Regions from separate parts of the Pseudoalteromonas sp. BZK2 genome, predicted to be linked through region 3. Evidence: predicted binding sites of a transcription regulator. Region 3 holds the regulator's gene; each other region holds the start of a gene.

Region 1 (10,830 bases), on a different contig from region 3:
ATTAAAAGATAAAAATACAGGTAAACGTCGTGGCTTTGGTTTTGTTGAAATGGCTGAAGCTGATGCAGATAAAGCAATCAATCAATTAAATGATAGCGAATTCCAACAACGTACTTTAAAAGTGCGTGAAGCAAAACAAAAACAAGAGAACGAAGCTAACAGCTTTCGTGAGGGATCTGATCAGTCAGCGTAATAAGTTCAACGCTTAATTGCGAATGACCAATAGGAGCCGTTGCATAATAGTGCAGCGGCTTTTTTTTATCTGTAGTAAGAGTAAAGCCTCGTAAAGCAATTAAACTTTCAACGCGCTTAGCAATCGCTTTGCCTGAATCAATAAGGAAGATCTGTTGTTTATAGTAGTCACTAATTGCGCTGGCTAGTAATGGAAAGTGTGTACAGCCAAGTACCAATACATCTATATCTTCTGCTATCGCTAAATCACTCAATACTTTCTCAAGCTTTGCTTTATTGAGTCTCTGTGTATGAAATAGTGTTTCAGCAATTTCAACCAGCTCAGTTGAGCCATATAAGCTGACTTGTGTGTCTTGGCTATGAGTACTAATTAAGTTTGCAGTATAGCGACTCTTGATGGTTGATGGTGTTGCCAGTAAACCAATATGTTTGCTGTTACTTATAGCGCAAGCGGGTTTTATCGCAGGTACTACCCCGACAACTTCTATATTTGTGTACTGGCGAATAGTTTCTAAGGCAGAGGTAGAGGCGGTATTACACGCAATAACTAGGATATCAACGTGTAAGTTTGCTGTTTCGATAAACTGTAGTAGCGCAAAAAGGCGGGCTATGATCGTTTGCTGACTTTGCGCGCCATAAGGCAATAAAGCATTGTCCATAAAATAACTATAATCAGCATCTGGGATCAATGCTTGGATCTGTTCAAGTACGGTTGTTCCACCTATACCAGAATCAAACACCATTATATGAACTGACAAACTGCTTACCTCGGATCATCAAAGGTCAGCAGTTTGCCATGCAGCTTTATAAAAAGAAAGAAAGGACTAAGCCTGTTCTTCTGTTGCCGAGCGAAGCTTATTCATTTGTTCGAACATTGCTTTGGTATAATCCACCAGCTTACTGACTTCTTCTTTATCTTGGTTTAACCATTGTAAGATGCCAGCCAGTTCATTTTGCAAACCAATGTCACCCGCTTTATTAAACGCCTGTTTCAAGTCGTCATTAAATGGCGCTATTTTCTCAGCAACTTCTTTTTCAGGGGCTGGTTTATATTCTTCATAGCCTTTAATCGCTGCTACTGTTTTGGTTTGTTTTAGATCCATCGTAAAGCCAACGAGTTGCTCGTTACCTAAGTTAAGCTCTTTAGCTTGTTCAAAGGCTTCTTCTAATGAACCAGAGAAGAATGTTTCGCTAACACTCTGCAAGTCTTCCATCAATTCATTGATAGCTTGCTGCTCTTGCTCATTTAAATCACCATTGACCGACATCGAGAATGATAAATCACGTGATTGCGAAGACTCACTGACAAAGGCTTCGTTGTCGCCATTTTTGCTATAGCTGCTTGCAGACTTACTTTCGTATGCATCAGCAAAGCTAATACTGACTTCGTCACCTTCAGCGGTGGTGAAAGTGTACTCTGCGTTATTACTTAAACTGATGTATTGAGCTTGGCTTACTGAAACCGCATTAGGTTTAGGATTGAACAAGTCTTCTTCTAATTCATCAATACCTTTAAAGATACCTTCTTTAGACTTTTCGATACCCTCTTCGATGTCATCGTTAAGAATACCTGACTCTTTAAGCTCATCATACGCATCGTCGATGCCCATTTGCACACCTTTACGTGCATCACCTAGCATGCCTTTGAGTTTTTCATCATCAGCACCATCGGCTTTTGCTTTACGAAGTGCACCGCCAACAAAGTCGAGTACGTTTTTCACGATCTCTTCAAAGTCGAACAGCGGTTTATCTTTTTTCTCTTCGGCTTTAGGTAAACCAAGTGCCTCAGCAAGTTTATCATCAAGAACTTTTGCCGCGAGCTCACGACCGCGTTGTTGATAACTATCTTGACGATTTTGAATGGTAGGCTGCTGCAGAGCCTGTTTACCATTGTATTTATTCACATTTGTATTAGGCATATAGCCTAGGTTGCCAATTTTCATGATCCGACTCCATGTTATGGTTAACTCATTATCGGCCAAAAACCAAAGAACTTAAGTTTTTTGTATAAAAAAACGACACTAAAATAAATAACAAAACTAGACAAATCCTCAGCGCTCCCTACAATAGCGCCGTTATAAAGCTAAGAGATAAAAGGTAATCAGCCATGGCGGTTATAAAAATTGATACAACTCAATATGATGCACAATTGAGTGAGAAAGAGCAGCGCATCACCTCACAGTTTCGACGTTTTGGGGTCGAAAAATTAGAAGTGTTCGGCTCTGATCCTATTCATTACCGCCAACGTGCAGAGTTTCGTGTTTGGCATGAAGGTGAAGACCTGTTTCACATCATGTTTGATCAACAAACTAAAGAAAAGATCCGCGTAGATGAGTTTGACCCTGCAGCACCTTTAGTGGGTGAAGTGATGCAAGCGATGATCGAAAACTTAAAAGACAATGAAGTTCTGCGCCGTAAGCTGTTTCAAATCGATTACCTTTCAAGCTTAAGTGGCGAGATCCTTGTTAGCTTGTTGTATCACAAACAACTAGATGAGCAGTGGCTACAAGCAATTAAAGAGCTTAAAGCAAAACTGAGCACACAGTTTAAGATTGATTTTATTGGCCGTGCTCGTAAGCAAAAAGAAGTGATTGGTAATGACTATGTTATCGAGCGTTTAAACGTAAACGGTAAAGAGCTTATTTATCAGCAAGTCGAAAATAGCTTTACGCAACCGAATGCGAAAGTAAACATCAAGATGCTAGAGTGGGCACAAGCGCTTTGCCAACCCCTCAATAATGACTTACTGGAGTTATATTGTGGAAATGGTAACTTTTCGATTGCTCTTGCGGGTTCATTCGACCAGGTATTAGCCACTGAGATATCAAAATCATCGGTTTACTCAGCACAATACAATATTGCACAAAACAAGGTTGAGAACTTAGATATCATTCGTATGTCGAGTGAAGAGTTCACTCAAGCAATGAAAGGCGAACGTACCTTCTCTCGTTTAGATGGCATAGACCTGAAAAGCTATAACTGCCAAACAATCTTGGTGGATCCACCACGTGCTGGAATGGACACGCTAACTTGTGACCTAGTTGCGAACTACGACAACATTATTTATATCTCGTGTAATCCCGATACCCTAGAACGTGACCTTGATCACTTATGCAAAACCCATGAAGTAAAACGTTTTGCAATTTTTGATCAATTCCCTTACACCCATCACATTGAATCAGGTGTGTTTTTACAACGTAAATAAAATCACTCTGCCAGCGCAGCAAATAGCGCTGGCAACTGCTGCTCGCTGAATACAGCTATACCATTGTCAGTTAACAGCTTTGCAGTTAACCCCATCCCTGAAATTTTCTTTCCTGAATGACTACCATCGTAAATAGTATTGCGACCACATGACGGGCTTGATTCTTTTAACAACGCATAGCGAATGCCCTGTTTTTTGCAAAGTTTAAGTGCTTGTTCTGCGCCATAAGCAAACTGCACTGTGACATCTTGCGCATCTTTGGTAAGTACTCTACCCACTTTGATTTCTGCAGGCGGCCTTGGTGTAGGTAAGCCACCAGCTACTTCAGGGCAGAATGCAACGAGCCTTTCTTGCTGTTTAAGAGTTTCTAAACCAGGATGGAGTAAGTTTTGCGATTGCCCGTCATAACGAACAGGGTTTCCTAACAAACAGCTTGAAACTAATAGTTTTTGCATTTGCTTTACCAATAAAAAAGCTCCGCAAACGGAGCTTTGAATTAAATTTAACTAATTAGCTTATTTATCAGCTAGGTAGTTAATTAAATCTGCCATGCTCTTTGCATCACTGATGCCTGAGTCCGCACCTAAGATTAAGCGATATTTACCATTAACAATAAAAGTTGGAACGCCTTTTAAAGCACCTTTTTGTTGGTAGTATTCTTGGTCGCGTTTCATTTTAGACGCCATAGTACGTACAGAAAAGCTGTTGTAGTACTTATCAAAATCTTCAGCCGATACACCTTGTGAAACAAAGATGTCTTTCATATCAGCTAGTTCGTTAATACGAGCACGCTTACCGTGAATATGATTAAACACAGCGGCTACTAACGCGTCTTTCTGTGGTAACACATTAGCCGTCGCATAACCTTGCGCTAAGATGGTTTGAATTTCTGGGTCACGAGGACCTGAAAAATCAACATGGCTCTTTTTGAATTTAACGCCATCTTTAAGAAGTGTTTTAAGCTCTTTCACAACTGGCTCGAAGTTATTACAGTGTGGGCAGTAGAATGAGAAGAACTCTTTTACTTCTGGCTTTTTAGAAGCGCGTGCATCAATCGTTTCATAATGCTTACCTTCTTCATATTGAGCAGCTGAGGCATTTGCCGCTAAACCTAGCGTGGCAGCCATTAATACAGCTTTTACTAACTTGATCATTACTTCTTTACTCCAAAATTATTGTTTTAATAAAAATTCGACTAATTCATCAAGCATCTGCTGGCTCTTGATGGTATTTAAATTAATTTTGTATTTATCATTGACGATAAAAGTTGGTACACCTGTTAAGGCGCCCATGTCTGAATATTTTTGCTGCTTATCTTGCATCGCTTTTTCAGCGCTAATCACTGGCATGCTTGCAATTTCAGCATCAAACACTTCATTACTAATACCATTAGTTGCAAGTAGTGCTTTAACGTCTTTCATGTCTTTAAGTAAGGCACGTTGTCTATGGATGCTGTTAAAGATTTGATCAGCTACTTGTTCTGCTTTGCCATGTTGCTTAGCAATTAAGTAGGCATAGCTTAAGTTACTTTGAGTTTGCTTAGACACACCGCCTAAAAAGTTAACATGACTTTTTACAAATTCAGTCCCTTCAGGAAGACTTGCCGTTAATGCTTTTGCAACTGGTTCAAACTGAAAACAGTGTGGGCAATAAAATGAAAAGAACTCGGTTACTTGAGGTGTTGCACTTTTCTCAACTTTTAATACTTCGTATTGATTACCTGCTTCAAAATCAGCAGCAAAGGCCGTAAAAGGTAAACATAAAATGAGTAGACTTAACTTTAATTTTTTAAACATTGTTCTCTCGACTTTATTAACTTTAAAAATTTATGGTAATAATTTTAATGGTGCTTCTTGTAGCGCTGCAAGCTGTTCTTTTAACGCTAGTATTTGCTGCTCCCAGTATTTGTCTTCAGCAAACCATGAAAAGTTCCGCGGGAACGCAGGATCATCCCATCTTTTCGCCAACCAGCCCATGTAATGCACCATTCGCATCGCTCTAAGTGGTTCAATCAGCTTTAATTGGCTGTGATCAAAATCGCAAAATTCTTCGTACGCTGCGACTAAAGTGTCTAACTGTAACAGTTGATTGTTACGATCGCCACTGAGCATCATCCAAAGATCTTGAATTGCAGGCCCTTGTCGGCTGTCGTCTAAATCAACAAACATTAATGCATCACCAGACCACAGTATATTGCCGGCATGACAGTCACCGTGCAGACGAATAGTTTCAACATTTTTATACTGCTGTGTAGTTTCTTTGATCACTAAATCTAAAATAGTATAAAAGGCGTTCTCTAATGCCATTGGCACCAAGTTACTTGCCTGTAACTGAACTTTAGCTGTCTTAAGATATTCTTCACAGCTGATCACAGGTCTATGTTCAAATGGCTTTGCTTTTGCTACTTGGTGCATTCGCCCAATTAAGCGGCCAAGTACATCAAGTTGATCTAAATTATCAACTTCAAAAATGCGGCCCCCCACACTTGGGAATAACGTAAACAAATAACCATCATGCTCAAATAAGCTTTGCCCTTCGATAATAACAGGCGCAACAACCGGCACTTCGGCCTCAGCGAGTTCAAATGCAAATGCATGCTCTTCTAAGATTTGCGCCTTACTCCAGCGCTCTGGACGGTAAAACTTAACAACATAACGATGGCCATCTTCTGCTTTAAATTGATAAACACGGTTCTCGTAGCTATTTAATGCCAGCAGCCCTGATTCAGCATAAACACCGATACTTTCAACCGCATCTAAAATTGAATCGGGTGTAAGGTCTACAAAACTAAATTTACTCATAATGCCTCATCATATAAAAAAAGCGGGAAAATCCCGCTTTTTATTCATTCGCTCAGTGTACTTAATTATCGCGCCTTAAAGAAGTTACTCGGCTGTGAAATCTGCACATCAGGCTCACCATCGACAGAAAGTACGAACTCAAACTTCGTCATCGGCTTTTTCAAATCATATGGATCAACAACCAATGACAGTGGCACGTTATAAGATTCGCCAGAAGGTACTGTGAAAGTTTGTTTGCCAATGTACTCAAAGTTATCAAGCCCTTCAACACGAATATTAAAGGTTTGCTGATGCTGAGCTTTGTTAATTACTTTTAGTGTATAGGTATTTTCAACTAGGCCATTAAAGTCAACACGGTATAGCTGATTACGGTCACGGATGATATCCAACTCCATCGGTTTACGCATCGCAATATTTGCCACCAGCGCCCCTGTTAACACCACTAAGATAACTAAATAACCAATTAACTTAGGGCGCAGTGCGTGTGTTTTGTTGTCTGGCGTTTCTAAGTTGCGTTCTGTGGTGTAGGAAATAAGTCCGCGTGGGTAATTCATTTTATCCATCACCCCATCACACGCATCGATACATGCACCACAGTTAATACACTCATATTGTAAGCCGTTACGAATATCGATCCCCGTAGGGCACACCTGCACACATAAGTTACAGTCGATACAATCACCTAAGCCAAGCTCTTTTGGATCTTGCTTGCGTGAACGTGGGCCGCGGCTCTCACCACGTGCCTCATCATAGCTCACGGTAAAGGTGTCTTTATCGAACATAGCTGATTGAAAGCGAGAATAAGGACAAATGTGTAAACACATAATCTCGCGCATCCAACCCGCATTACCATAAGTACAGACTGCAAATACGGCTAAACAAATATACGAATACGCTGTTGCATCAAGGGTAAAAAGATCAGGTAGCAACTGGCGGATAGGCGTAAAATAACCAACAAAAGTAAACGCTGTATAAAGTGAGAATAACCACCAACTACCGTGCTTGGCGCTTTTTCGCCAAAACTTATCAAAGTCCATCGGGCGTTGATCTAGTTTCTTTCGCTGATTAGCTGTACCTTCAAACTTTTCTTCAAACCAAATAAAAATGAAAGTCCAAACAGTTTGTGGGCAAGTATAACCACACCAAACCCGTCCATAGAAAGTAGTTACTAAGAACAACGCAAACGCCGCCAACATTAAAATGAAAGCAAGGATAGTCAGATCTTGTGGCCAAAGCGTTAAACCAAAAATGTTAAACTTTTGCCCTACCAAATCGAACAGTACAGCTTGCTGGCCATGGAAGTTGATCCAAGGTAGTAGCATGAACGCAAGCATGCCGATAAAACCAATTCGTTGTCTCAACAGTTGGTGTAACCCCGTTACAGCTCGAACATAAATACGGTTACGTGGATTAAATCTATCATCGAGGGAAGCGTTTTCCGGTTTCTGGATTTTTACTTCCGTTGGGATATTTTTAACCTTAATCTGATTATCCATTAAAATTCCTCAACGCCACTAGGAAATAATACTCAAACATATGTTTGCAGTAAGAGGTTTCTGTGCCAATAAGCAAATCAGAATACATCTCATTACGTTCAAAGATTTCTGAAACTTTTAATCTATATATTGCATTATACTCAATCTATGGAAAATTTCAGGGTTAGATTTCATATACGAACTTTTAACTATTTAATCGTATCTGCTTGCTTTTAAAACAACCATTTTATTAAACTTGCAGCTACCACCTATTCATTTAGATCAAAGTTTATTGGACTATGAAAAAATTTCTCATCTTAGTGCTTATAATTTTAGCACTTTTCACAATTGATCATCCTTTGATCAAAGAACCTAGGGACAGGTTACTAGGTGAGGGAGTCGGTATGATTTCTGATGCTAGTAAGGTAAACCGAAGTCCTGCTGCTAATATGGCTAAAAATAATATTAAGTCACAACTTAATTTATCAAACTCAGAGCTTGAGTATATTGAAGACACATTCACTACCGACGATAAACTACAACTCTTTCACCTTCATTATTGCCGTGAAAAAGATATTAACTTGTACTTTTATGGCGAACGCTTGAATCGTGTTTGTAGTATTGTTTCGAATGCGCTTGAAGAAAGGCTAAACAAGTAATGGACTTTTCTGCTTTAAACAAAAAAACCAGCGACTCGTTTGCTAAACAACGTAATATGCTAAAGAAGCTGGGCAAGGGTCAAACCTTATACTGCGAAGAGTGTAAAGGCGCCCTCACCTTAGATTTGAAAACTGATCAGCCAGGTAAAGGCGTTGTATGCTGTGCCAAAGGTTGCACAAACATCCTACTCGAGCTGGGTTAGTTCCAGCTCTCATCATTATATAGTTGGCTATTTACAGCAACGACTTCAATTAACTCTGCAAAGCCAGCGGCGAATTCATTCATTACTTCATATTGCTGCTGGCATAGTTGCCCTTCAGATAAACCATTATCAGTTGCAAGGGCTGCAATTCCACTCGCTTCAAGGGTAAAAAAGCCTAAGCTTTGCAGAGCTGTAGCCAAGGCTTCTTTTAACTCATCAGCTAACTGTGGCGCGCTTAATAGCTTGTTAACGTAACCTTGCGCACCATGCATAAAACCTTGGCTCCAATGCTGACATTCTTGAATATCTAGGTATTGTTGCCCTTGCGAGCTCAGCTGTAAGCTCACAGGTAATGCAAAACCCGTCTCGAATACTTGTTCGCTGATCTGTTGATATAAAGCCATAAATGCAAACAGCACTTGCTCATCCATTTGCCCATCAGAACCAGGTGCAACTTCTTCTAACCACTGGTGAACATCAAGCGGCTCAGGAGCACAGATCACCGCAAATAAATAACCTTGGGTTTGCGCCAAGCTAAGCGCATCTTGATGCTGCGCTAAAAACTGACTTAAAAGCTCGCTTTGCTGCTTTGAAAACTCAGGTAATTGCATACTATTCAATTAATCCAATTTAAAAGTTAAGCGGATAACGACCTTCGTTATCAGGACGACCAAGAAACTTCGCAGCATCATGCACTTCTTTCGGTAAGCTTGCTTCAGGTTTAATATAACCAGCTACTTTAAAGTCTAGGTTCGCTTTTAATACTGCATCAGCTTCAAGCCCTAAACGGTTTTCAGGGTCTACAAGTACTGCTACATCACCGGATTTACAGCTTAAACGGCCACTTAAAGGACCAATGCTAAACCAGTTATTCATTCCTTTCACATCAATGTTCGGGCTCGCAATTTCGCCGCTTAGACTTTCACAATAAGGCTCGCCTGAACTGTACTCATCTAAATCTACAATCACACGACCTTGCGCACTAATCGGCAAAGGTAGTTGTAAACGTTGCATGGCACGTTCAACTGTTAAGCGTAAAGTAGTCTTTTTCACAGTAACCGCTTGGTTAAATAAACCGTAAGAAAAATCAGCATGGCCTGAAATATCCGCTTTATCACGAGGATCACCAAAACGTACCGTACCCACTAATTTACCTGTAAACAGTGACCACCCCGACAATTGCCAACGCACATTGTTTAATTGCTCACCATCAAAACGTACCTGCATAATGCGCCCGTCCCATAGCGTGCCACTGGCTTTACCTAATTGTAATTGCTTTGGTAAATGTGGCTTGGCTAAATCAAGTGCAACGGCAGCGGGTGTTTTTACCAGCGTAAACACCAAAAAACACATCACAAACACTGTGATTAATAAAATAACTCTTTTCATCGTTTACTTCTCTAGTACCAAACGACTTACACGCACAAAGCCTGATTTGTCATCTTTACTTAAATCTAAATTCTCGATTAGCACACCATGTGAATTAACCAGTTCATCTAACCATTCAACAAGGTTATTAAACTCAACAGAGTCAATGGTTAAACGAAGTGAATTGTCATTTGGCTGCATTTTGCTAATGATAATTTGATAACGATTACGGGTGCTATTAACGATTTGGCTTAAGCTACGGCTGCTCGTATTACGTGCATTACCACTCGCTTTAAGTTTAACAATACTTTCATCAACCCACGCCAACAGCTCTTGCTGTTTTATTGTGTCTTGCTCTGCTTTTTCGATAGCAGCGTTAAGTGGACGAAAGACCCCCATAACCAGCACAAAAATAACAAACACACCACCTGCAACCATTACAAGTTGCTGCTCTTGTTCTTTTAACGAGCGCCAATAATTGATTATTTGGTTTTTCATGCCGCACCTCGTAACTTAATTTCACCAACGACATAATCACCATCATTGTTCAGCGAGCCTTGATCTACGGTTAAGCCACGCTGTTCTAAAATTGCTTTTACTTTACTGAAGGACTGGAAATCTTTGCCGCGCGCGCGAATACGTAATTCGTTACGACCTTGATCGTAGCGAAGCGTTTCTGGTGTGAAGTCGTTTACTTCACTAAAAATCGAGACAAGATCGTTAGTCAAATCTAAGAAGCCAGCAGTGCTGCCACCTTCTATCAATGCAAGTTCGCTGCGAATTTGACTACGGATAAGCTGAGGTCGCACTTTTTTATTTGGAAAAGCACGCTGATAATTAGCAACCACTTCTGCTTTTGCGGCTTCAAGCTGGTTATTTAACTTATAAAGCTCAAGCGACTTAACACCCACACTACAAACTAGTGCA
Region 2 (10,830 bases), on a different contig from region 3:
TTGATTCAGGTTTTGTTGTTGGCGTGATGAGATCTGGTGATACATCACCACTTTCGCCTGCAAATATATTACTAAATACTAAAACTGCATCATTTGATTTTTCAGCCACACGCAAGTCGCTGCCAGTAAGACTTATATCCACAGGGTTACCGAGCATAGACATTGGACCTGCTATATGACGGTCAACCGCTACCATACCATCTGCTTGAGCAGCATTTGAAATGACAAAGAGTGCACCATCTGTTGCATCAGATGCACTACCTACATCAGACAGCACAAGCTTGTTACTAGTCATATCTAAAGCAATACCATGAATATTGACTGAAATTTTTGTACCAGTTTCATCACTTGGTGTAATGGTTCGAGTTGGTGTTGCAGCAAAACCACCCATTACATAACTGTCGTAAACAGCAACATCACCATTAGTTAGTGCGACGTAAAGACGATCATTATTTTCATCGTACGTAAGATCCCATGGTGTTGCATCAGTTACCGTTGTTGCTAATGGTGCTACATCGCCTGCAGCTTCTTTACCAAATACAGTTACTTGCATAGCATTGAAATCAGCAATAAAAACAAGACCATATTTATTAGAGATATGTATGCCCTTCGGATTTACAAGTGTGGTGTTTGTGCCAGTTAATGTACGATCAATATTATTGGTGTACATGCCATCTGCACGGTTTAACACTTGGCATACGGTACTCAGTGCTCCATTTCCAGAATCAGCAGCTTGCACTAAATTACCTAAGCTATCGAAAACAACACCTTCATTAGCACCAGTATTAAATGTTATGAGTTTAGCGGCATTTTGATCAATGAGGTTGATAGTGCCCGCATTATCAGAGCCATTGTTCGCTAATATAAATGTTGCTGATGCAAAGCCAGGAGCGCCATCGTTGCCATTCATACCATCAGCGCCATTTTGACCGTCAGCGCCATTTTGGCCATCGACACCATTAGTACCGTCTTGCCCTGCTGCACCTTGAGCTCCCATAGCACCATCTTTACCATCATCTCCATCACACCCTGTAATACCCAGCATCACAGCAAGAGCAATGGCAGAAAACATGACCTTAGATAGTTTTGAATTAGCGAGTTGTTGATCTTTAATAGCTTTACTTTTAATCGTATTCATTTGTCTATACCTTTTAAATATTCCATCAAATGTGAACAAACAACCTGTATTGTTTAACGACAAAATACGTGCTCACGAGTTAACCTCAATGAATAAACGGCTAGCTAAAGATATTGGATGCAAGAAAATAGAAAATAGGTAAGTTATTTTTTATGTGTATGGTTTTAAATAATAAAAAAGGAGCCATGAGGCTCCTTTTTAATGAATTGCGTATAGTTTTTAAGCCATGAACTCTTTAATGCGAGTTAAGATGCCATTGGCATCTAGGCCCATCTCAGCGTGCATTTCATCTTGTGTGCCATGCTTAATGAACTCATCTGGAATACCTAAATTTAAGATAGTCACATCGGCTTTGATTGCAGCCAAATATTCATTCACAGCAGAACCCGCACCGCCTGCAATGGCATTGTCTTCTAAAGTAACAATGACATCATGGCTGCTAAGTAACTCATTAATAGCTTCAGTATCAAGAGGTTTGATAAAGCGCATATCAATCACTGTTGCATTTAGCTCATCTGCGGCTACTTTGGCGCTCTCTAACAGCGTACCGAACGACAAGATGGCCACTTTACTACCTTGTTTGATACTACGCGCTTTACCGATTTCAATCGCACTCATTGTTGATTCAACATCACAATTGCCGGCACTACCACGTGGGTAACGAACAGCAACAGGTTGATTGCATTGGTAGCCAGTGTAAAGCATTTGGCGGCACTCGTTCGTGTCGCTTGGCGCCATAATAATCATATTAGGAATACAGCGCATAAAACTTAAGTCATAGGCGCCTTGGTGAGTTTCACCATCAGCACCAACAATACCTGCACGGTCAATAGCGAATAAAACAGGTAAGTTTTGTAATGCTACATCGTGGATAAGTTGATCGTAAGCGCGTTGTAAAAAGCTTGAATAAATAGCAACAACAGGCTTCAACCCTTCACAAGCGAGGCCTGCTGCAAGCGTTACAGCATGTTGTTCAGCAATCGCCACATCAAAGTATTGCGCAGGATACTCTTTTGAAAAACGCACCATGCCTGAACCTTCACGCATCGCAGGGGTAATTGCCATTAGCTTGTCGTCTTGGGCTGCCATATCGCATAACCAGTCACCAAACACATTTGAGAATGTGGCAGCACCCGGTTTTGATTTTGGTAATTTCGACATGCTCGGATCAAATTTTGGTACGCCGTGGTAGCCAATTGGATCCGCTTCAGCAGGCTTATAACCTTTACCTTTTTGCGTTTTAATATGTAGTAACTGTGGGCCTTTAAGGTTACGCATATTACGTAAGGTATCAACCAACATATTTACATCATGACCATCAATTGGGCCGATGTAATTTAGGCCTAACTCTTCAAAGAACGTACCCGGAATGACCATTCCTTTTAGGTGCTCTTCCATGCGGCTAGCAAGTTCTTTCACAGGCGGTAAACCAGAAAGGAGCTTTTTACTGCCTTCACGAATATTGGTGTAGAAGCTGCCAGATAAAATTCGGGCAAAGTGGTTATTGAGTGCACCTACGTTTTCTGAAATCGACATTTCATTATCGTTTAAGATAATTAACACGTTAGGATTAACATCACCCATGTGATTCATTGCTTCAAATGCCATACCAGCAGTGATCGCACCATCGCCAATAACAGCAACGGTTTTACGATCTTTACCTTCTTTTTCTGCAGCAATGGCCATACCTAAGGCTGCTGAAATTGAGGTGCTCGAATGACCAACACTGAAAGTATCGTATGGGCTTTCTTCACGGAATGGGAATGGGTGTAAACCGTCTTTTTGACGAATAGTATGCATTTGGTCACGACGACCCGTTAAGATTTTATGCGGGTATGCTTGATGACCCACATCCCAAACTAAACGATCTTCAGGAGTGTTATAAACATAATGCAGTGCAACTGTTAACTCAACAGTGCCTAAACCTGATGCTAGATGACCACTACTTTGCGAAACTGAGTTAAGTAGGTATTCGCGTAACTCTTTACTAAACGCAGGTAACTTGTCTTGCGCTAAATCACGCAGTTGTGCTGGTTCGTCAACCAAACTTAATAATGGATACTTGCTACTATCAAGTGTCATGATTTTTTATACATCCTTCGCTAACCAGAGTGCATTATAGCCCATTGCCGCTCCGATTTTTTAGTTATTTTGTCTTTCTTTTTAGGTATTAATAATTGCGTTCAACAATATAGCTTGCAAGACTCGCCAATTCGCTGGTGTCGTAATCAATAGCCTCAAGAGCTTGATGGGCTTGAGCCAGCAAATCTTGTGCTTTTTGCTTTGCGCCTGCCATCCCTAATAAAGCAGGGTAGGTTGCTTTGTTTGCAGCAACATCGGAACCCTGTGGCTTACCTAATGTTTCAGTATCAGCTTCTACATCAAGGATATCGTCTTGTACCTGAAAGGCCAGCCCAATTGCTTGACCGAATAGGTTTAATTGCGCGAGTGTATGTTCATCACAGCTTTTTGCACTCAATGCACCGAGTGTAATTGCACAATTAAGCAAGGCACCCGTTTTTAGCTGGTGAATGCGCTCTAGCTGAGCAACTGTAATTTCTTTATCGGTCGCTTCAATATCCAGTGCTTGCCCACCTACCATACCTTCAATACCTGAGGCTTTGCTTAATGAGGCAATCATTTTTACTTGTTGGCTCGCAGAAACAGCAAATTGATGATTGGCAATTAAATCAAATGCCAGTGTTTGTAAGGCATCACCTGCGAGTATGGCTTGTGCTTCGCCATAGACAATATGACAGGTAGGGCGGCCACGTCTTAAGTCATCATCATCCATTGCTGGTAAGTCATCATGAACTAAAGAATAGCTATGAATACACTCAATAGCGGCGGCAAGGATATCAAGATCGGCCTTGTCCGCGCCCATCATCCGGCCCGTTGCATATACAAGGTAAGGACGTAAGCGTTTACCACCATTTAGAACACCGTAGTGGGTGGCTTCTTTGATGTTTTTTTCGGTATTAAGTGGCTGTTCAAAATAGCGATTTAAATGTGCTTCAACGTCTTCACGAGCGCGTTGTAATTGTTCTTTTAATTGCACTTAATTAGTCCAAGTTTGAATCAAAATTGCTAAGAGGCGCTTGGCTATCGTTACCCATTAAAATGGCAACTTTTTGTTCGGCTTGTTGTAACTTACCAGACGAAGCGTTTGCTAGCGCAATGCCGCGTTCAAATTGTTTTAGTGATTGTTCCAGTGACAATTCACCTTGCTCCATTTGTGCAACAATTTGAGATAATTCATCCAGTGCTTCTTCAAAGCTTAAGTTTTCTGGTTTCTTTGTTGCCATTGTGGCCTCGATAGCTGTTAGAAAGTGAGGCCAATTTTAGGGGGAATGCTAAACTAGGTCAAAGAATGATGTGTTTTTTTACGCATAATTCATTTTTAGTATGCTATTTTTACGATTTTAAATACAGCTTAAACTTGTAGCTTAAAAATCTTACATTAAAATAAAATTAATTCATTTAATGATTTAAGTATTTCAACTGCTTGCCGATAAGCAGTTAATAATAAAAATTTGATACCTGAGGGTGTCGTCTAATTGTTCCTCTGGAGGGGTATGTGGATTTAGCAACCATAATAGGTATTCTTGGTGCCATAGGCTTAATTGCTATGTCGATGGTGTTAAGTAGTGATGGCCAAGTTGCAATGTTTTACAACACGCCTTCGGTGGTCATTGTATTTGGTGGTTCGATTTTTATTGTATTATCAAATTTCACCATGGGGCAATTTTTGGGCATAGGTAAAGTGGCAGCAAAAGCTTTTATGTTCAAAATCGAATCTCCGGAAGAATTAATTGAAAAAGCAGTAGAATTAGCTGATTCTGCACGTAAAGGTGGCTTCTTAGCATTAGAAGAAGCTGAAATCCCCAACGGTTTTATGCGTAAAGGGGTCGATATGTTAGTGGATGGTCATGATGCTGATGTCGTTCGCGCCACGCTGCAAAAAGATATTTCTCTTACTGCTAACCGTCATGAACTCGGTGCTGGTTTATTCAAATCACTTGCCGATATTGCTCCTGCAATGGGTATGATCGGTACGCTAATCGGTCTGGTTGCTATGTTATCAAACATGGATGACCCAAAGGCAATCGGCCCAGCAATGGCAGTTGCCCTTTTAACAACTCTCTATGGTGCTTTCTTAGCAAACGTTGTCGCTATTCCAATTCAGGTAAAACTAGAACTGCGTAAAGACGAAGAAGCCCTTAATCAACGCTTAATTCTTGACGCGGTGCTAGGTATTCAAGACGGTCAGAACCCGAAAGTAATTGAAGGTATTTTGAAAAACTACTTAGCCGAATCAAAACGTAAAGTTGATACCGAGGAGTAGAGCATGTCAGATGAAGAGTGCAAATGTCCACCACCGGGTTTACCCGCCTGGATGGGAACCTTCGCAGATTTAATGTCATTATTAATGTGCTTCTTTGTACTCTTGCTTGCTTTCTCAGAAATGGACGTACTGAAGTTTAAGCAAATTGCCGGCTCCATGAAGTTTGCTTTTGGTGTACAAAATAAAATTGAAGTAAAAGATATTCCAAAGGGAACCTCTGTCATTGCCATGGAGTTCACTCCGGGTAAACCTGAACCTACTCCTATTGAAACGATTCAACAACAAACCGTAGAAATGACGCAACAAATGCTTGAGTTTCAGGCTGGCGACGAAAGCTCCGCCGGTGGTCGACAAGAACAGCGCGGTAATAAACGTGGTGGTGAATCGCAAAGTACGGCTCAGCAACAAGCTTTAGAACAGTCAATTTCTGCGGCTGATCAAGAACAAACAAATGAACTTGTGAAGAAAATTGCTCAGCAACTAGAACAGCAAATTATGGATGGTGCGATTGAGCTTGAGTCATTAGGCCAGCAAATTATTATTCGCATTCGTGAGAATGGTTCATTCCCATCGGGTAGTGCTTTTTTACAGCCAAAATTTAAACCTATTATTCGTGATATTGCTACGCTGTTAAAAGATGTGCCGGGTGAAATAACCGTGTCAGGTCACACTGATGACTTCCAAGTATCGAATGAGCTTTATACTAATAATTGGGATTTATCATCAAAACGTGCGGTGGCAGTTGCCAGTGAAATGGAAAAAGCGCCAGGGTTTGATAAGTCCCGTATGATGGTAGTCGGCCACGCAGAAACGAGGCCTCTAGTACCGAATGTAACCGACGAAGATCGCAAGCGAAATCGCCGTGTTGAAATCTCTATTATGCAAGGTAAAGCACACGAATCTGAACCTATTGATGTAAGGCAGTAAATCAATTAAAGTTAAGCCTCATTAACAAATGTAATAGAGAATAAAAATGAAAAAAGTTGATAAATATAGCTACATGCCTGGTAATGGTAGTGGCGACGATGATGGTAAAACAGATTAAGGTTAGTTAATTTTGCCTGATTGGTTTGTATATACCATCTCAATTTTGAATAATAGCTGGGTGTTCATTCTGAGCCCTGCTATTTTCGTTTTCTACCTCCGCAAAGATTGGCAGGCATTCCACTTTACCGTAATAACTGCATGTTTCTTTTTATACGGTACCTTAATTCATAGCGGCTTACGTGAATTTGATGACATTTATATTTGGCGCTATGTCGTTTGGGCTTTTAATGATATTGCTTGGATGGCAATCATTGCTTACTTAGGTATTAAAGATAAAGTCTACTTATGGCAAAGTGTTTTAGGGCAGTTGGTTGTGATAATGGCGCCTATTTTGCAATTGTTCCGTTTAGTTGACCGCCACCTTTGGGATTTGTCTTACAGCACTTACATGTATAAGACCCTGCTACCGCTAATCAATATTGGTACTGTGGTCGTATGTTACCTACCACTTATCTATCTTTTTACTCGACGAAGCCAGCAAGCTTAAGGCGTTTCTTCGTTAAAAATCCTGTGCTAGACTACTGTTTATAAAAACAGTATTTAGTGTTGCGTTATGAAACTTTACATTGCCGAAAAACCATCCTTGGCACGAGCCATTGCAGATGCTCTACCAAAACCACAAAAAAAACATGATGGTTATATAGAGCTTGGTAATGGAGATTGTGTCTCTTGGTGTATTGGTCATTTACTTGAGCAAGCAGAGCCCGATGATTACGATGCAAGTTTTAAAAAATGGCGATTTGAGCATTTACCTATCGTGCCAGAACAATGGCAATTAAAACCTAAAGCAAAAACACGCAAACAACTTACTGTACTAAAAAAGCTCATTAAGCAGGCAAGTACAATAATTCATGCTGGCGACCCTGATAGGGAAGGCCAGCTATTGGTTGATGAAGTGATCGAACAGGTTAAACTTAGCCAAGCCAAAAAACAGCAAATTCAACGACTCTTGATCAGCGACTTAAACTTAAGTGCAGTTAAAAAAGCACTAAATAATTTGAAATCGAACCGCGATTTTATTCCTTTGAGTGTGTCTGCCTTAGCTCGATCACGTGCCGATTGGTTATTTGGCATGAATTTAACTCGAGCCTATACGCTTGCTGGGCAAAAAGCTGGATTTGGCAATGTGCTATCTGTTGGGCGTGTTCAAACGCCTATTTTAGGTTTAGTCGTTAATCGTGATAATGAAATCACTCACTTTGTAGCGAAACCTTTTTATGAAGTATTAGCTCACCTTGAAACTCAGCAGCAGCAAACATTTGCTGCAAAGTGGCAACCAAGTAAAGCATGTGAACCTTATCAAGATGAAGAAGGGCGAGTATTGCATAGGGGGCTTGCTGAAAATGTTGTGTCACGTATAACTAATCAACCAGCTAAAGTGGTTGAGCTTGAGCAAAAGCAAAAAAAACAACAGGCACCGCTACCTTATAATTTATCCGCTTTACAGATTGATGCGGCAAAGGCGTTTTCAATGCCTGCACAAAAAGTGCTAGATACCTGCCAAAACTTGTATGAGCGTCATAAGTTAATTACGTACCCTCGTTCAGATAATCGCTATTTACCAAAAGATCATCATAAAGATGCCGCGAGTATTATTGCCGCCATCGCTAATAATGAAGGTCAAGCAATTGAAGCTTGTAAGCAAGCTGATAGCAGTAAGCGGAGTAAATGTTTTAATGACAGCAAAGTGGCAGCTCACCACGCTATTGTTCCAACCGAAAAACAACTTCGCTCAGCGTCCTTAAATAGTGATGAACAAAAAATCTATCGCTTGATCTGTCGTCATTATTTAATCCAATTTTACCCAGACTATCTATTTAACGAAACCAAAATAACGGTTGAAATTGCGGGTGGGCTTTTTAAAGCAGCAGCTAAGCAAGATGTTAGCTTAGGCTTTAAAATATTAATGGGCAAAACAGAGTTAAAAGATGAGCAAACCTTACCACCACTTGAAAAAGGTCAACAGCTGCATTGCAATCAAGGTGAAGTAGTAGACAAAATGACGACACCGCCAGCGCATTTTACTGATGCGACCTTATTAAGTGCCATGACAGGCATCAGTCGGTATGTGAAAGACCCAGAAATTAAAAAGATCCTTAAGGAAACAGATGGTCTTGGTACTGAAGCTACGCGAGCCGGTATTCTTGAGCTTTTATTTAAACGCCGTTTTTTAGAACGTCAGGGTAAAAACATTCTGGCTACCGCAACAGGTAAAGCTCTTATAAGTACATTACCAGAACAGCTTGCTAGCCCTGACTTAACAGCTAAGTGGGAAGCGTCGTTAGGTAATATCGCTGAACAGCATATGAGTTATCAGCAATTTTTAACACCATTGTTGGAAGAGTTACATGCTTTAGTTGAGCAAGCCAAGCAATGCGATAGCCAAGTCTTTGCCCAGTTACCAAAAACGCCGCAAAAGCGACGTTTTAAAAGAAAAGCTAAGCCCAGAGCTAAGTCAGCCTAAACTACTTTTTGTTGAATAGGGCAACCGCGGCGTTACTCATTGCTGTAATTCCAGTAGGAAGTGCTTTTTTGTAATCAGGTGCAAACTTACTTGAGTGTAAAGAAGGTAATGTTGCGCCAGATTGCATTGCTGAGTCATATTGACTCGGTTCAACACCGCCTAACCAAAACAAAGTAATCGGCACATTTTGTTCTGTACGGCCATAAAGGCCAAAGTCTTCACCGGCCATTACAGCTTCAGTTTCAAGTACATTGTCTTCACCAATAGCGTTAGCAATTGCTGAACGCACTACATTGGTTTGTGCAGGATTGTTATAAGTTGAAGGAATTGACTCATCTTCATGCACATAGACTTCTGGTGCTAAGCTTTCGTCAAGCCCAGCACTTAATGCGATGCCTTTAGTAATTCGTTTAATTGCCGCGATTTGTTGTAAACGAACTTCAGGGTTATAGCTACGCAATGTAAGTTGTAGTTTTACTTCATCTGAAATGACATTGTGTTTAGATCCTCCATGAATTGAGCCAACGGTGATCACTGACGGCTCGAGTGGTGACAATTCGCGACTAGTAATAGTTTGCAGTGCCAATACAATACGTGAAGCAATCACAACTGGGTCTATTGTTGTGTGTGGGTAGGCACCGTGACCGCCTTTGCCCTTTACTGTAATATCAACAGAGTCAACACTTGCCATTGTATATTCAGTTTTCATGCTAACTTTACCAGCAGGAACACTTGCACTTACATGCAAACCAATAACATGATCTGGAGTAGGGTACTTAGTGAAAAGCCCTTCTTTAAGCATTGCTTTTGCACCACCGCCAACTTCCTCTGCAGGTTGTGCGACCATCATTAACGTACCTTGCCACTGATCTTTATGTGTCATTAACTGTTGTGCTGTGCCAATAAATGAACTCATGTGAATATCATGACCACAACCATGCATTACGCCAACGGTTGCACCAGCATCATTTGTTACAGTCACTTTAGAAGCGTAAGGTTTTCCAGTTTGCTCAACAATTGGTAGTCCATCAGTATCAGTGCGGATCATTACTGTAGGGCCATCACCGTTTTCATAAATACCAACAACGCCATAACCACCTACATTATCTGTAACAGTAAAGCCCAGTTGTTTTAATTGCTTTGCAAGCTTTTGGCCCGTTTCTTTTTCATGGTAAGACAGCTCAGGAGATTGATGTAAGTCTAAATATAGCTTTTCAATTTCAGGCATAGTCTTTTGAAGGTTTAAATCGAGCGTTGTTGCTTGTGCGAATGGACTAAGAAGTAATAAAGCTGCAGAAATAGCAGATAATTTCATAATGACCTCGACCCGTTGGGCTTGTAATTGTTATGTTTGCCACTATATAAAAACCTAAATACTTATATAGTGCAATCAATCAAATGAATAATATGATAAACCTTACCCCACAAAATTTGCAGCAAGCATTGGGTGAAACGTCAGCTGAAAAGCTAGTGCTACTTACTTTTTACTCTGCGCAAAATCCAGAGTGCCATCAGCAAGCTGCAATTTTAGAGAAAATAGCAAATGAGTATGGTGAGCATTTATTAGTAGCGACATTAGATTGCGATGTTGAGCAAGCTCTTGCAGGGCAACTTGCGCAGCAAATTGGTTTACAAGCATTACCAACGCTTGTGATGTTAAAAGATTCAGCACCTGTGGATATGTTACCGGGTGCTCAAACAGAACAGCAAATTCGCGATGCGCTAGCTAAACATTTACCAGCTCAACACGAGTTATTATTAGAGCAAGCTAAGCAAGCGTTAATTAATCAAGATCTAAATAATGCCTTTAACTATGCAAAGCAGGCTTATGAACTT
Region 3 (10,830 bases):
TTATTCCCTATGGCAATGTTTGTGTTGATCATCGTCATAGCCGCTTTTGTTGGGAATACTTTACTGGGGGGTTATAACTTTAGTTGGCAAGCGGCAGCACCAAAAGCAAGTAAGATGTCGCCAGCTAAAGGTATTAAGCGTATGCTTGGCCCTCAAGCAGGAGTAGAGCTAGTTAAGTCTATTTTAAAATTTGTAGTGGTTGCAGGCTTTGCTGTGTTCTTAATTAATACTTTCTTTGATGAAATACTGCACCTAAGCATTGAAAGCGCGCCCGGAAATTTTATCCATGCACTCGAAATACTATCTTGGATGTTCTTGGGGTTAACTTGTACGTTAATCATTATTGCTGCAATAGATTCTCCTTATCAAAGTCACAAACACCATAAACAGTTAAAAATGACCTTACAAGAGGTAAAAGACGAATTTAAAAACTCTGAGGGTGATCCGCAAATAAAAGCGCGTATTCGCCGTACTCAGCGTGAAATGTCGCAAAGGCGTATGATGCAAGACGTGCCTGATGCAGATGTGATCGTAACTAACCCGACCCATTATTCTGTAGCACTAAAATACGATACAGCTAAAGCGGGTGCGCCTATTGTTCTTGCCAAAGGCGTGGACGAGCTTGCTATGCAAATTCGTAAAGTGGGCAAGGGGAATGACGTGCCAATTGTTGAATCACCCATGCTTACTCGTGCGCTGTATCACACCACCGATGTTGGTCATCAAATACCTGATCAGCTATTCACTGCCGTTGCACAAGTGTTAGCTTATGTCTTCCAGTTAAAACGCTTCCAAAAAGGGCGCGGTAAACGTCCTGTACCACTCAATAAAAAGCTCCCAATACCCGATGCCTACAAATACTAAACAGTAAATATATAACTTGGAATAGTTATTGCAAATTCCGTGTAGTGTCAATTTTTTGAAATTGTTGAATTATGGAATTTAAAGCGGTATTACAACAACTTAACAGAGATAAAAAAGAATATGCGAAGGGTATCGGCACGCCGTTAATGGTACTTGCTGCGCTGGGTATGGTGATTTTACCCCTGCCGCCATTTCTTTTAGATATTCTATTTTCGTTTAATATCGCGTTAGCACTGGTGGTGTTACTGGTTACAGTTTACACCATGAAACCCCTTGAATTTGGTATGTTCCCTGCGGTTCTACTGATTGCAACCATCATGCGCTTAGCGCTGAATGTCGCCAGTACCCGAGTAGTATTACTCGAAGGTCATAACGGCGGTGATGCAGCCGGTAAAGTTATCGAGGCCTTTGGTTCGGTGGTTATCGGCGGTAACTATGCAGTTGGTTTAGTGGTCTTCCTGATTTTAATCATTATTAACTTTGTGGTTATCACCAAAGGTGCAGGTCGTATTTCTGAAGTATCAGCTCGCTTTACTCTTGATGCAATGCCGGGTAAACAAATGGCGATTGATGCTGATTTAAACGCTGGTTTTATCAGTGCAGAGCAAGCCCGTGAACGCCGTGAAGAGGTTACCCGCGAAGCAGATTTCTATGGTTCAATGGATGGTGCGAGTAAGTTCGTAAAAGGCGATGCAATAGCGGGTATCGTTATTCTAGTGATTAACATCGTTGGTGGTTTATTTGTTGGTATGATCCAACATGATTTATCGTTCAGCCGTGCGATGGAAGTGTACACCTTGCTAACCATTGGTGATGGTCTAGTTGCACAACTGCCTTCATTGTTACTGTCAATCGGTACTGCAATCGTTGTTACCCGTCAAAATGAATCGCACAACATGGGCGACCAAGTTAAGACTCAGCTAGGTAACGAAAAGTCTTTGTATATCGCATCAGGTATTTTGATCATCATGGGTCTAGTGCCAGGTATGCCGCATATTGCATTTTTAAGCTTAGGTGGATTACTGGGTTACCTTGCTTACTTCACGCAACAACAAAAAGCCAAAACAGAAGCCGAAAAAGCAGAGCAAGAAGCAAATGGAGGTGCACCAGGAACAGGTGTTGCTAATAAACAAGAGCAAAAAGAACTGGGTTGGGATGATGTTCAACAGGTTGACGTTATTGGTTTAGAAGTGGGTTATCGCTTAATTCCACTTGTTGACCAATCTCAAGGTGGTGAACTATTAAATCGTATCAAAGGTGTGCGTAAGAAACTGTCTCAGGAGCTTGGTTTCTTGGTACCTCCTGTGCATATTCGCGATAACTTAGAACTGGACCCTAACGCTTACAGAATCACTATGATGGGTGTTTCAAGCGGTGAGGGTGAGCTTAAGCATGGTGATGAGTTAGCGATTAATCCAGGCCAAGTATTTGGTCCAATCAAAGGGGTTGCCACAAAAGACCCTGCATTCGGATTAGATGCTGTTTGGATCAAACCAGATCAAAAAGATGAAGCACAATCACTTGGCTACACAGTCGTTGATTCAGCAACTGTGGTTGCAACTCATATTAGTCAGTTACTTACTAATAGCGCAGCTTTACTGCTTGGTCATGAAGAAGTGCAAAACTTATTAGATATGTTAGCGAAGAGTCATCCACGTTTAGTTGAAGGACTGGTTCCTGACGTATTACCACTCACTACTATCGTAAAAGTGCTACAAAACTTACTCAATGAAGGGGTGGCAATTCGCGATATGCGCTCGATTGTTCAAACCCTTGTTGAGTATGGCCCACGTAGCCAAGACCCTGATGTACTAACGGCTGCAGTGCGAATTTCACTGCGCAGATTGATCGTTCAAGATGCTGTTGGTATGTCTTCTGAGATCCCTGTCATAACCTTGGCGCCTGAGTTGGAACAGATGTTGCATCAGTCACTTCAGAATGCAGGTGACGAAGGTGCCGGAATAGAGCCAAGCCTTGCAGAGCGACTTCAACAATCATTGAATGAAGCGCATCAAAACCAAGAAATGGCCGGTGAACCTTCGATACTGTTAACGTCAGGAATGTTAAGAACTGTGTTATCTCGCTTCGTTAAGTACACCATCCCAGGTTTAAGGGTGATGTCTTACCAAGAGGTACCAGACGAAAGACAGATTAAGATTGTCAGCTCAGTAGGCCAACAATAGGATAGTAAAGGGGTTGAACCATGAAAATTAAACGTTTTTTTGCTAAAGATATGCGCACAGCACTGAAAGAAGTGAAAGATGAACTAGGTGTTGATGCGGTTATTATGTCGAACAAAAAGCTTGCTAACGGCGTTGAAATCGTTGCAGCTGTTGATTACGACAAAGCAGCCCCGAAAGCCGAAGCTAAACCAGCAGTGGCACAATCAGCACCTGCTCCACAGCATAACTTTGTTAAACCTGAGCCAATGCGTGCTAAACCTGAGCCGCAAGCGAAAGTTGCTGATAGCCTTCAAGCGTTACTTGAGCGTCAAGCCCCACGCCCTCGTTCGCCAGAGCTTGCGTCAATGTTTAGTCAATCTGGTATTGATACGAGTGAACACTATCAAGCAAAAGAGCCAAGCTTTGAGCAGCAACAGCCTGAATATAAGCAAGCTCCTCGTTATCAACCGCAGGCAGCACCTCGTGTACAAACTCAAGCTCATAGCCTTGGTTTTGATGACGATTTAGATTCAGGTTTTGATGATTTAGATTCACCCGCTGAGCATAAAAACTCAGCACCTGCGAATCAATCAGAAATGACGACTATGCGGGAAGAAATGAATGCGATTCGTCAATTACTTGAACACCAAGTATCTGGCTTAATGCAACAGGATATGGCTCGCCGCGATCCGACTCGTGCATGTATGATTGACCGCTTAGCGGGTATGGGCATTGAACGTGATGTTGCTGAGCAAATGGCCTGTTTCATTCCTGACGATGTATCACGTCAACAAGCGTGGCAAGCATTACTGCAAATGGTTGAAAACCAAATGCATACAACGAATAACGAAATCCTACGTCAAGGTGGTGTATTCGCATTAGTGGGCCCAACGGGTGTTGGTAAAACAACGACTGTTGCGAAATTAGCTGCACTGGGTGCACAAAAATATGGTGCTGATAAAGTGGCGTTGATCACCACTGATACATATAGAATTGGTGCCTACGAACAATTGGCTACTTATGGTCGTATTATTGGCTGTGGTGTTAAGCAGGTAAAAGATGCGAATGAATTAGCTGAAGTGCTATACCATTTACGTAATAAGCGTCTAGTATTAATAGATACAGCGGGTATGAGCCAACGTGATTTACGTTTAACTGAGCAATTAAACACCTTAATGCGTAATCAGCGTGTTGATATTCGTAGTTATTTAGTATTAAGTGCGACAGCACAGATAAATGTGTTGCAAGAAACCGTAAGACACTTTAAAAAGGTTCATCTAAGTGGCTGTATCTTCACTAAATTGGATGAATCTTTAAGTTTAGGTGAGATTATTAGTATAGCGATTCAAAATCGCCTGCCAATAGGGTATCTTACTAACGGTCAGCGTGTTCCTGAAGATATTCGCGTAGCGAATGCTGAAAAACTAGTGAAAAAAGCTGAACAATTGTATTTAAAACGAGCAAAAGCACAACATTCACGACGTCAAGCAGTAGCGTCGAACACAGTAGGGATGTATGATTAACACAGTATTAGATCAAGCAAGCGGCCTGCGCAAAATGAATCAAAATAATAATAGTGGCGTTAAAGTTATCGCTGTGACTGGCGGTAAAGGTGGAGTGGGTAAAACCAATGTTTCACTCAACACCGCAATCGCATTAGGGCAGCAAGGAAATCGTGTATTAGTACTAGATGCCGATTTAGGTTTGGCAAACTGTGACGTGATGCTTGGCCTTCGTGTTGAACGTAACTTATCTCATGTTTTGTCAGGCGAGTGTGAGCTTGACGAAATTCTCGTTGAAGGCCCTGCAGGCATCAAAATTGTACCAGCGACCTCTGGTTCGCAAAGTATGGTTGAATTAACGCCATCTGAGCATGCAGGTCTTATTCGCGCTTTTAGCGAGTTAAACACCGAGTTTGATATTTTAATTGTCGATACCGCCGCAGGTATTTCTGACATGGTATTAAGCTTTTCTCGTGCAGCCCAAGACGTTGTTGTGGTTGTATGTGATGAACCTACCTCAATTACCGATGCTTATGCGCTTATTAAAGTGCTTAGCCGTGAGCATGGCGTATATAAATTTAAAATTGTTGCTAATATGGTGCGCAGTTTGCGTGAAGGGCAAGAATTATTTGCTAAACTTTCAAAAGTAACGGATCGCTTTTTAGACGTTTCAATGGAGTTGGTAGCTACCATTCCTTATGACGAGAACATGCGTAAATCTACGCGACGTCAAAAGGTGATTGTTGAATTATTTCCAAACTCACCAGCTGCGGTGGCGTTTAAAACATTAGCAACAAAAGCAGTTAAGTGGCCGATCCCTAATCAACCTTCTGGCCATTTAGAATTTTTCATTGAAAAACTAGTAAACGGCTAACTATGACAACATCGGTGAATAAAGCGATGGGATATCAATCAGCACAAAACTTAAATGCGATTGTTGAAAAACATGCCTCTTTAGTTAAAAAAGTGGCGTGCCATCTAATTGCTCGTTTACCTGCCAGTGTCCAACTCGATGATTTAATTCAATCAGGCATGATAGGCCTAATTGAAGCATCAAAAAACTTTGATGCTAGCAAAGGGGCTAGTTTCGAAACTTTCGCTGGAATTCGTATTCGTGGTGCGATGTTAGACGAAATTCGTAGAGGTGACTGGGCACCACGCTCAGTTCACCGAAATGCTCGCCTTGTGGCTGAAACCATTTCCGAATTAGAAAGCACGCTAAATCGTGAACCTAAAGATACAGAAGTCGCTGAAAAACTTGATATAACGCTCGATGAGTACCATCATATTCTACATGATGTAAATTCTAGTAAAGTATTAGGTATAGAGGACTTAGGCGTTGATGAAGACGTCATTACACCTGTAGGTCAGGATTTAGGACTAGACAAACCGTTTAATAACGTTAAAAATGAGCGGTTTAACCAGTCTCTATTAACGGCTATCCAATCGTTACCAGAAAGAGATGCACTTGTTTTGTCTTTGTACTACAACGACGAAATGAACTTAAAAGAAATAGGACACATACTCGATGTTAGTGAATCGCGTGTGAGTCAGATACATGGTCAGGCGATGATTAAGCTCAAAGCAAAAATCAATGACTGGATTAATTAGTAGTAAGTAAATATAGGTTCAAACCTCACCGGAGGATGTTTTGGATAAAAACATGAAAATTCTTGTTGTTGATGATTTTTCTACAATGAGACGTATCATTAAAAATCTATTAAGGGATTTAGGTTTTACCAATGTGCAGGAAGCTGACGATGGGTCAACAGCATTGCCAATGCTACAAAATCAAGAATTTGATTTTGTTGTAACAGATTGGAATATGCCAGGTATGCAAGGCATTGATTTGTTAAGAGCAATTCGTGCTGATGATAGCCTTAAGCATATTCCTGTATTAATGGTGACAGCTGAAGCGAAAAAAGAACAAATTGTTGCTGCTGCTCAAGCGGGTGTTAATGGCTATATCGTTAAACCATTCACTGCTGCGACACTTAAAACCAAATTGGAAAAAGTGTTTGAACGTTTAGGTTAATCTAAGGGGAGAGGCTTATGTCAGCACTAGCTGCGCCTCAAATAAGTTTAGAGCAAGCTCGTCAACTTGTTGAGTTTCTTGAAAATGGTGAACAAGAAAAAGCTGATCAGCTGATACTTGAAACAGCATCAAAAGAACAATCAGAGCTGTTTGCTGAAATCGGTAAACTGACGCGACAATTACATGAAGCGCTAAAAAACTTTGATCTAGATACTCGTCTTTCAGATTTAACTACCGATGCGATCCCAGACGCTAAGCAGCGCTTAAATTATGTTATGGAAATGACAGAAAGCGCCGCTAACAAAACCATGGATGCAGTTGAAGCTAGTTTACCTATAGCGCAACAACTTGCAGATGAAATAGCGACGATTAAACCAACGTGGGATCGTTTAATGAGCCGAGAAATAGAGCTCGGTGAGTTTAAAAAGCTATGTCATAGCTTAGATAATTTTATGAATAACTCGCATACTAAAACCGATGAGCTACAGGGCTTGATGACCAATGTGCTGATGGCACAGGACTATCAAGATTTGACGGGGCAAGTAATCCGTCGCGTCATTGAGTTAGTGCGAGAAGTAGAAGACAGTTTAATTAATCTCTTAACTGTGTTTGGCAGTCAAGAAGATGGTCATCAACAACAAGAAAAACAGGCCATAGAAAAAGCACCTGCAACAAGTGATACACTAGCAGGTCCTGAAGGGCCGATTATTGATAAAGACTCTCGTGATGATGTTGTCTCAGGACAAGATGAAGTCGATGATCTATTATCAAGTCTGGGCTTCTAAGAGGAGAGTAGCTGCATGAGCTTTGAAGTCGATGAAGATATTTTACAGGATTTCCTTGTTGAGGCAGGAGAAATCTTAGAGCTTTTGTCAGAGCAATTAGTTGAGCTTGAGAACAATCCCGAAGACAAAGATCTCTTAAACGCCATTTTTAGAGGCTTCCACACTGTCAAAGGCGGTGCAGGCTTTTTAAGCATGACTGAACTTGTTGATGCGTGTCACGGTGCAGAGAATGTTTTCGATTTATTACGCCAAGGTGTTCGCAGTGTCACTCCCGAGCTTATGGATGTTATTTTACAAGCTCTGGATACCATCAACGAAATGTTCGCAACGATTCAAAATCGTGAGCAACCAGAGCCTGCAGATCCTGCGCTTCTAGACGTTCTTCATAAATTAAGCCAACCACCTACAGCGGAAGAGCTTGCAGGTGAAGATGTATCAGTAGCAGACGATGTAGCAGTTGCACCTGAAGAACCTGCTGTTGAAGAGGCTGTTGTTGATGCACCTGAAGTAACAGCTAACACGGCAGCAGACAATATTGATGAAGATGATCCATTTGCGTTTGATATGTTGTTTGATGGCGGCGGTCTTGCTGATAGTAAGGCAGAACCACAGAATATTGATGAAATTACTGAAGATGAGTTTGAAAGCCTCCTCGATGAATTACATGGTAAAGGTCAAGGGCCAGCAGCGGCTGCTCCTGAAGCTATTAGCAGTGATAGTGATGACATCACCGATGATGAATTCGACAGTTTATTAGACGAATTACATGGTGTTGGTAATTTTGGTGAAGTAAAACAAGAAAATATAGCCAAACCTGAAACAGTAAAATCTGCACAACCAACTCCTCAAGCGCCAGCAGTAGATACTACAAGCAGTGACTCAGACGATGAAATTAGCGATGACGAGTTTGAGGCGTTGCTTGATGAATTACATGGTAAAGGTACAGCTCCACAGTCTTTAGAAACGGCTGCGCCAGAAAAAGCGCCTGAACCACCTAAAGCTGAACCTGCAAAACCGGCACAGCCTGCAGCATCAAAACCGGCACCTACTCCTAAGCCTGCCGCAGCTGCACCTAAACCGGCTCCAGCTCCTGCAAAAGCACCAGCAGCTTCTGCTGCACCGAAAAAAGCGCCACCACCACAAGCTGAAACAACGGTTCGTGTTGATACCAAGCGCTTGGACGAAATCATGAACATGGTGGGTGAGCTGGTATTAGTACGCAACCGTTTGGTTAGCCTTGCAAATAACAGTAACAGCGAATCAATGGGTAAAGCCATCTCTAATTTAGATGTGGTAACTGCAGACCTGCAAGGTGCAGTGATGAAAACCCGCATGCAGCCAATTAAGAAAGTATTTGGCCGCTTCCCACGCGTTGTGCGTGACTTAGCTCGCAGCTTGAAAAAAGACATTAACCTGCAGCTGGTTGGTGAAGAAACCGATTTAGACAAAAACTTAGTAGAAGCGCTTGCCGATCCGCTCGTGCATTTAGTTCGTAACTCTGTTGACCATGGTATTGAAATGCCAGATGTGCGTGAAGCCGCAGGTAAACCACGTACCGGTACAGTCACTCTTTCTGCTTCGCAAGAAGGCGATCATATCTTATTGACCATTCGTGATGATGGTGCAGGTATGGATGCTGAGAAGTTGAAAAAAATTGCTATCAGCAAAGGTGTGATTGATCACGACCAAGCAAGCCGCTTGTCGGATACCGAAGCTTACAACTTAATTTTTGCGCCTGGTTTCTCAACCAAAGAAGAGATATCTGATATTTCAGGCCGCGGCGTCGGCATGGATGTAGTAAAAACAAAAATCACCCAGTTAAATGGCTCTGTCAATATTCAGTCAGAGCTGGGTGTAGGTACTGTATTAGAAATCAAGGTGCCATTAACACTGGCTATTTTACCGACTCTTATGGTTATTGTTGGCGAGCAAACATTTGCTTTACCACTTGCTGGTGTGAGTGAAATTTTCCATCTTGATTTAACTAAAACTAATGTCGTTGATGGTCAACTGACAATAATTGTGCGTGAAAAAGCGATCCCGCTTTTCTATTTACAACATTGGTTAGTAAAAGGTGCCAACCGCCAAGAGCGTAAAGCTGAAGGTCACGTAGTTATTGTGCAAATCGGTACTAAACAAGTGGGCTTTGTGGTTGACTCGTTAATTGGCCAGGAAGAAGTTGTTATCAAACCTTTAGATGCCTTATTGCAAGGTACGCCAGGCATGGCTGGTGCGACAATTACTTCTGATGGTGGGATTGCATTGATCCTCGACGTACCTAGCATGCTTAAACACTACGTTGGCTAATAATAAATAATAAAGTGCAGCGTTTAACTGCACTTTAAGTGATATAAAACAAGAGAGTGCCAATGGCAGTCAAAGTATTAGTTGTTGATGATTCAAGCTTTTTTCGCCGCAGAGTCAGCGAAATTTTAGAGCAAGACAGCAATATTCAAGTAATTGGTTTTGCCGTAAACGGTCGTGAAGCGGTCGATAAAGCCCGTGAATTAAAACCTGATGTAATTACTATGGATGTTGAAATGCCGGTTCTTGATGGCATTAGTGCCGTGAAAGAAATAATGGCAGCAACACCGACTCCTATTTTAATGTTCTCATCACTCACCCGTGATGGCGCAACAGCAACCCTAGATGCATTGGATGCTGGGGCCCTTGATTTTTTACCGAAAAAGTTCGAAGACATTGCACGCAATAATGAAGATGCAATCGCGCTTTTACAAAATAAAGTAAAAGAAATTGGTCGCCGTCGCATTTCTCGTTTCTCGCGACCTGCACCTATTTCGAGATCAACTCCGACTCCTACACTAAGAAGTAGTGGCGCTACAAGCAGTAGCGGTATTGTCCAGCCTGATCGCAGTTTTAGCCGTCCTGCTGCTGCAAGTTCGCCGGCTGCATCGTCATCGAATACGAGTAATATTCGCGCTTCGGGCAAGAAATATCAATTGGTTGCTATCGGTACATCAACCGGTGGACCTGTGGCACTGCAAACAATTTTGACTCAGCTGCCAGCTAATTTCCCACATCCTATTTTGCTTATTCAGCATATGCCAGCTGCGTTTACGCCAGCTTTTGCTGCAAGGCTAAATGGCTTATGCAAAATCAATGTGAAAGAAGCGCAAAATGGTGACCGTTTAGTGCCTGGCACCGCTTACTTAGCGCCAGGTGGCCAACAAATGCTAATAGAGGGGCGTGGTGGTTCTCGCACTCTGCGAGTATTTGAAGACGATAGTCCGCGTATTACTTACAAGCCGAGTGTTGATGTGACTTTTGCAAGTGCTGCAAAAACCTTCGGCGGTGATGTGCTAGCTGTAGTGTTAACGGGCATGGGCGCAGATGGCCGTGATGGTGCGCGTATGCTTAAGCAAGTCGGTGCGACTATTTGGGCGCAAGATGAAAAAACCAGTGTGGTGTATGGTATGCCACAAGCTGTTGCTAATGCCGGCTTGGCGAGTGAAAGCTTAGCT

What was found. The regulator FliA, encoded in region 3, starts transcription of late flagellar genes. The targets are predictions, from matches to a motif close to CTAAAGNTNNNNNNNNNNNNGCCGATA.
Region 1: BIZ38_RS19855 (DUF5610 domain-containing protein) is a predicted target of FliA. The motif match lies at 2,165-2,191, and genes of this name have one in related genera.
Region 2: pomA (flagellar motor protein PomA) is a predicted target of FliA. The motif match lies at 4,626-4,652, and genes of this name have one in related genera.

Annotation. Positions count from the first base shown of each region.
Region 1 is NZ_JACSOG010000049.1:758-11,587, forward strand. Features, by position in the region: gene BIZ38_RS19845 (RNA recognition motif domain-containing protein) at 1-193, shown strand, start outside; gene murI (glutamate racemase) at 156-950, opposite strand; gene BIZ38_RS19855 (DUF5610 domain-containing protein) at 1,017-2,135, opposite strand; gene trmA (tRNA (uridine(54)-C5)-methyltransferase TrmA) at 2,300-3,397, shown strand; gene BIZ38_RS19865 (DUF523 domain-containing protein) at 3,400-3,852, opposite strand; gene BIZ38_RS19870 (thiol:disulfide interchange protein DsbA/DsbL) at 3,913-4,551, opposite strand; gene BIZ38_RS19875 (thiol:disulfide interchange protein DsbA/DsbL) at 4,570-5,193, opposite strand; gene BIZ38_RS19880 (serine/threonine protein kinase) at 5,224-6,198, opposite strand; gene ccoG (cytochrome c oxidase accessory protein CcoG) at 6,264-7,694, opposite strand; gene BIZ38_RS19890 (hypothetical protein) at 7,973-8,332, shown strand; gene BIZ38_RS21915 (hypothetical protein) at 8,332-8,535, shown strand; gene BIZ38_RS19895 (YecA family protein) at 8,532-9,146, opposite strand; gene BIZ38_RS19900 (type II secretion system protein N) at 9,166-9,924, opposite strand; gene gspM (type II secretion system protein GspM) at 9,928-10,401, opposite strand; gene gspL (type II secretion system protein GspL) at 10,398-10,830, opposite strand, start outside.
Region 2 is NZ_JACSOG010000023.1:64,727-75,556, forward strand. Features, by position in the region: gene BIZ38_RS14445 (hypothetical protein) at 1-1,072, opposite strand, end outside; gene dxs (1-deoxy-D-xylulose-5-phosphate synthase) at 1,358-3,220, opposite strand; gene ispA ((2E,6E)-farnesyl diphosphate synthase) at 3,309-4,196, opposite strand; gene xseB (exodeoxyribonuclease VII small subunit) at 4,201-4,443, opposite strand; gene pomA (flagellar motor protein PomA) at 4,716-5,483, shown strand; gene BIZ38_RS14470 (flagellar motor protein MotB) at 5,487-6,410, shown strand; gene BIZ38_RS14475 (hypothetical protein) at 6,541-7,017, shown strand; gene BIZ38_RS14480 (DNA topoisomerase III) at 7,084-8,994, shown strand; gene BIZ38_RS14485 (M20 family metallopeptidase) at 8,996-10,309, opposite strand; gene BIZ38_RS14490 (tetratricopeptide repeat protein) at 10,393-10,830, shown strand, end outside.
Region 3 is NZ_JACSOG010000013.1:55,782-66,611, forward strand. Features, by position in the region: gene flhB (flagellar biosynthesis protein FlhB) at 1-864, shown strand, start outside; gene flhA (flagellar biosynthesis protein FlhA) at 936-3,047, shown strand; gene flhF (flagellar biosynthesis protein FlhF) at 3,068-4,549, shown strand; gene BIZ38_RS09840 (MinD/ParA family protein) at 4,542-5,402, shown strand; gene BIZ38_RS09845 (RNA polymerase sigma factor FliA) at 5,429-6,139, shown strand; gene cheY (chemotaxis response regulator CheY) at 6,180-6,563, shown strand; gene BIZ38_RS09855 (protein phosphatase CheZ) at 6,581-7,348, shown strand; gene BIZ38_RS09860 (chemotaxis protein CheA) at 7,364-9,655, shown strand; gene BIZ38_RS09865 (chemotaxis response regulator protein-glutamate methylesterase) at 9,718-10,830, shown strand, end outside.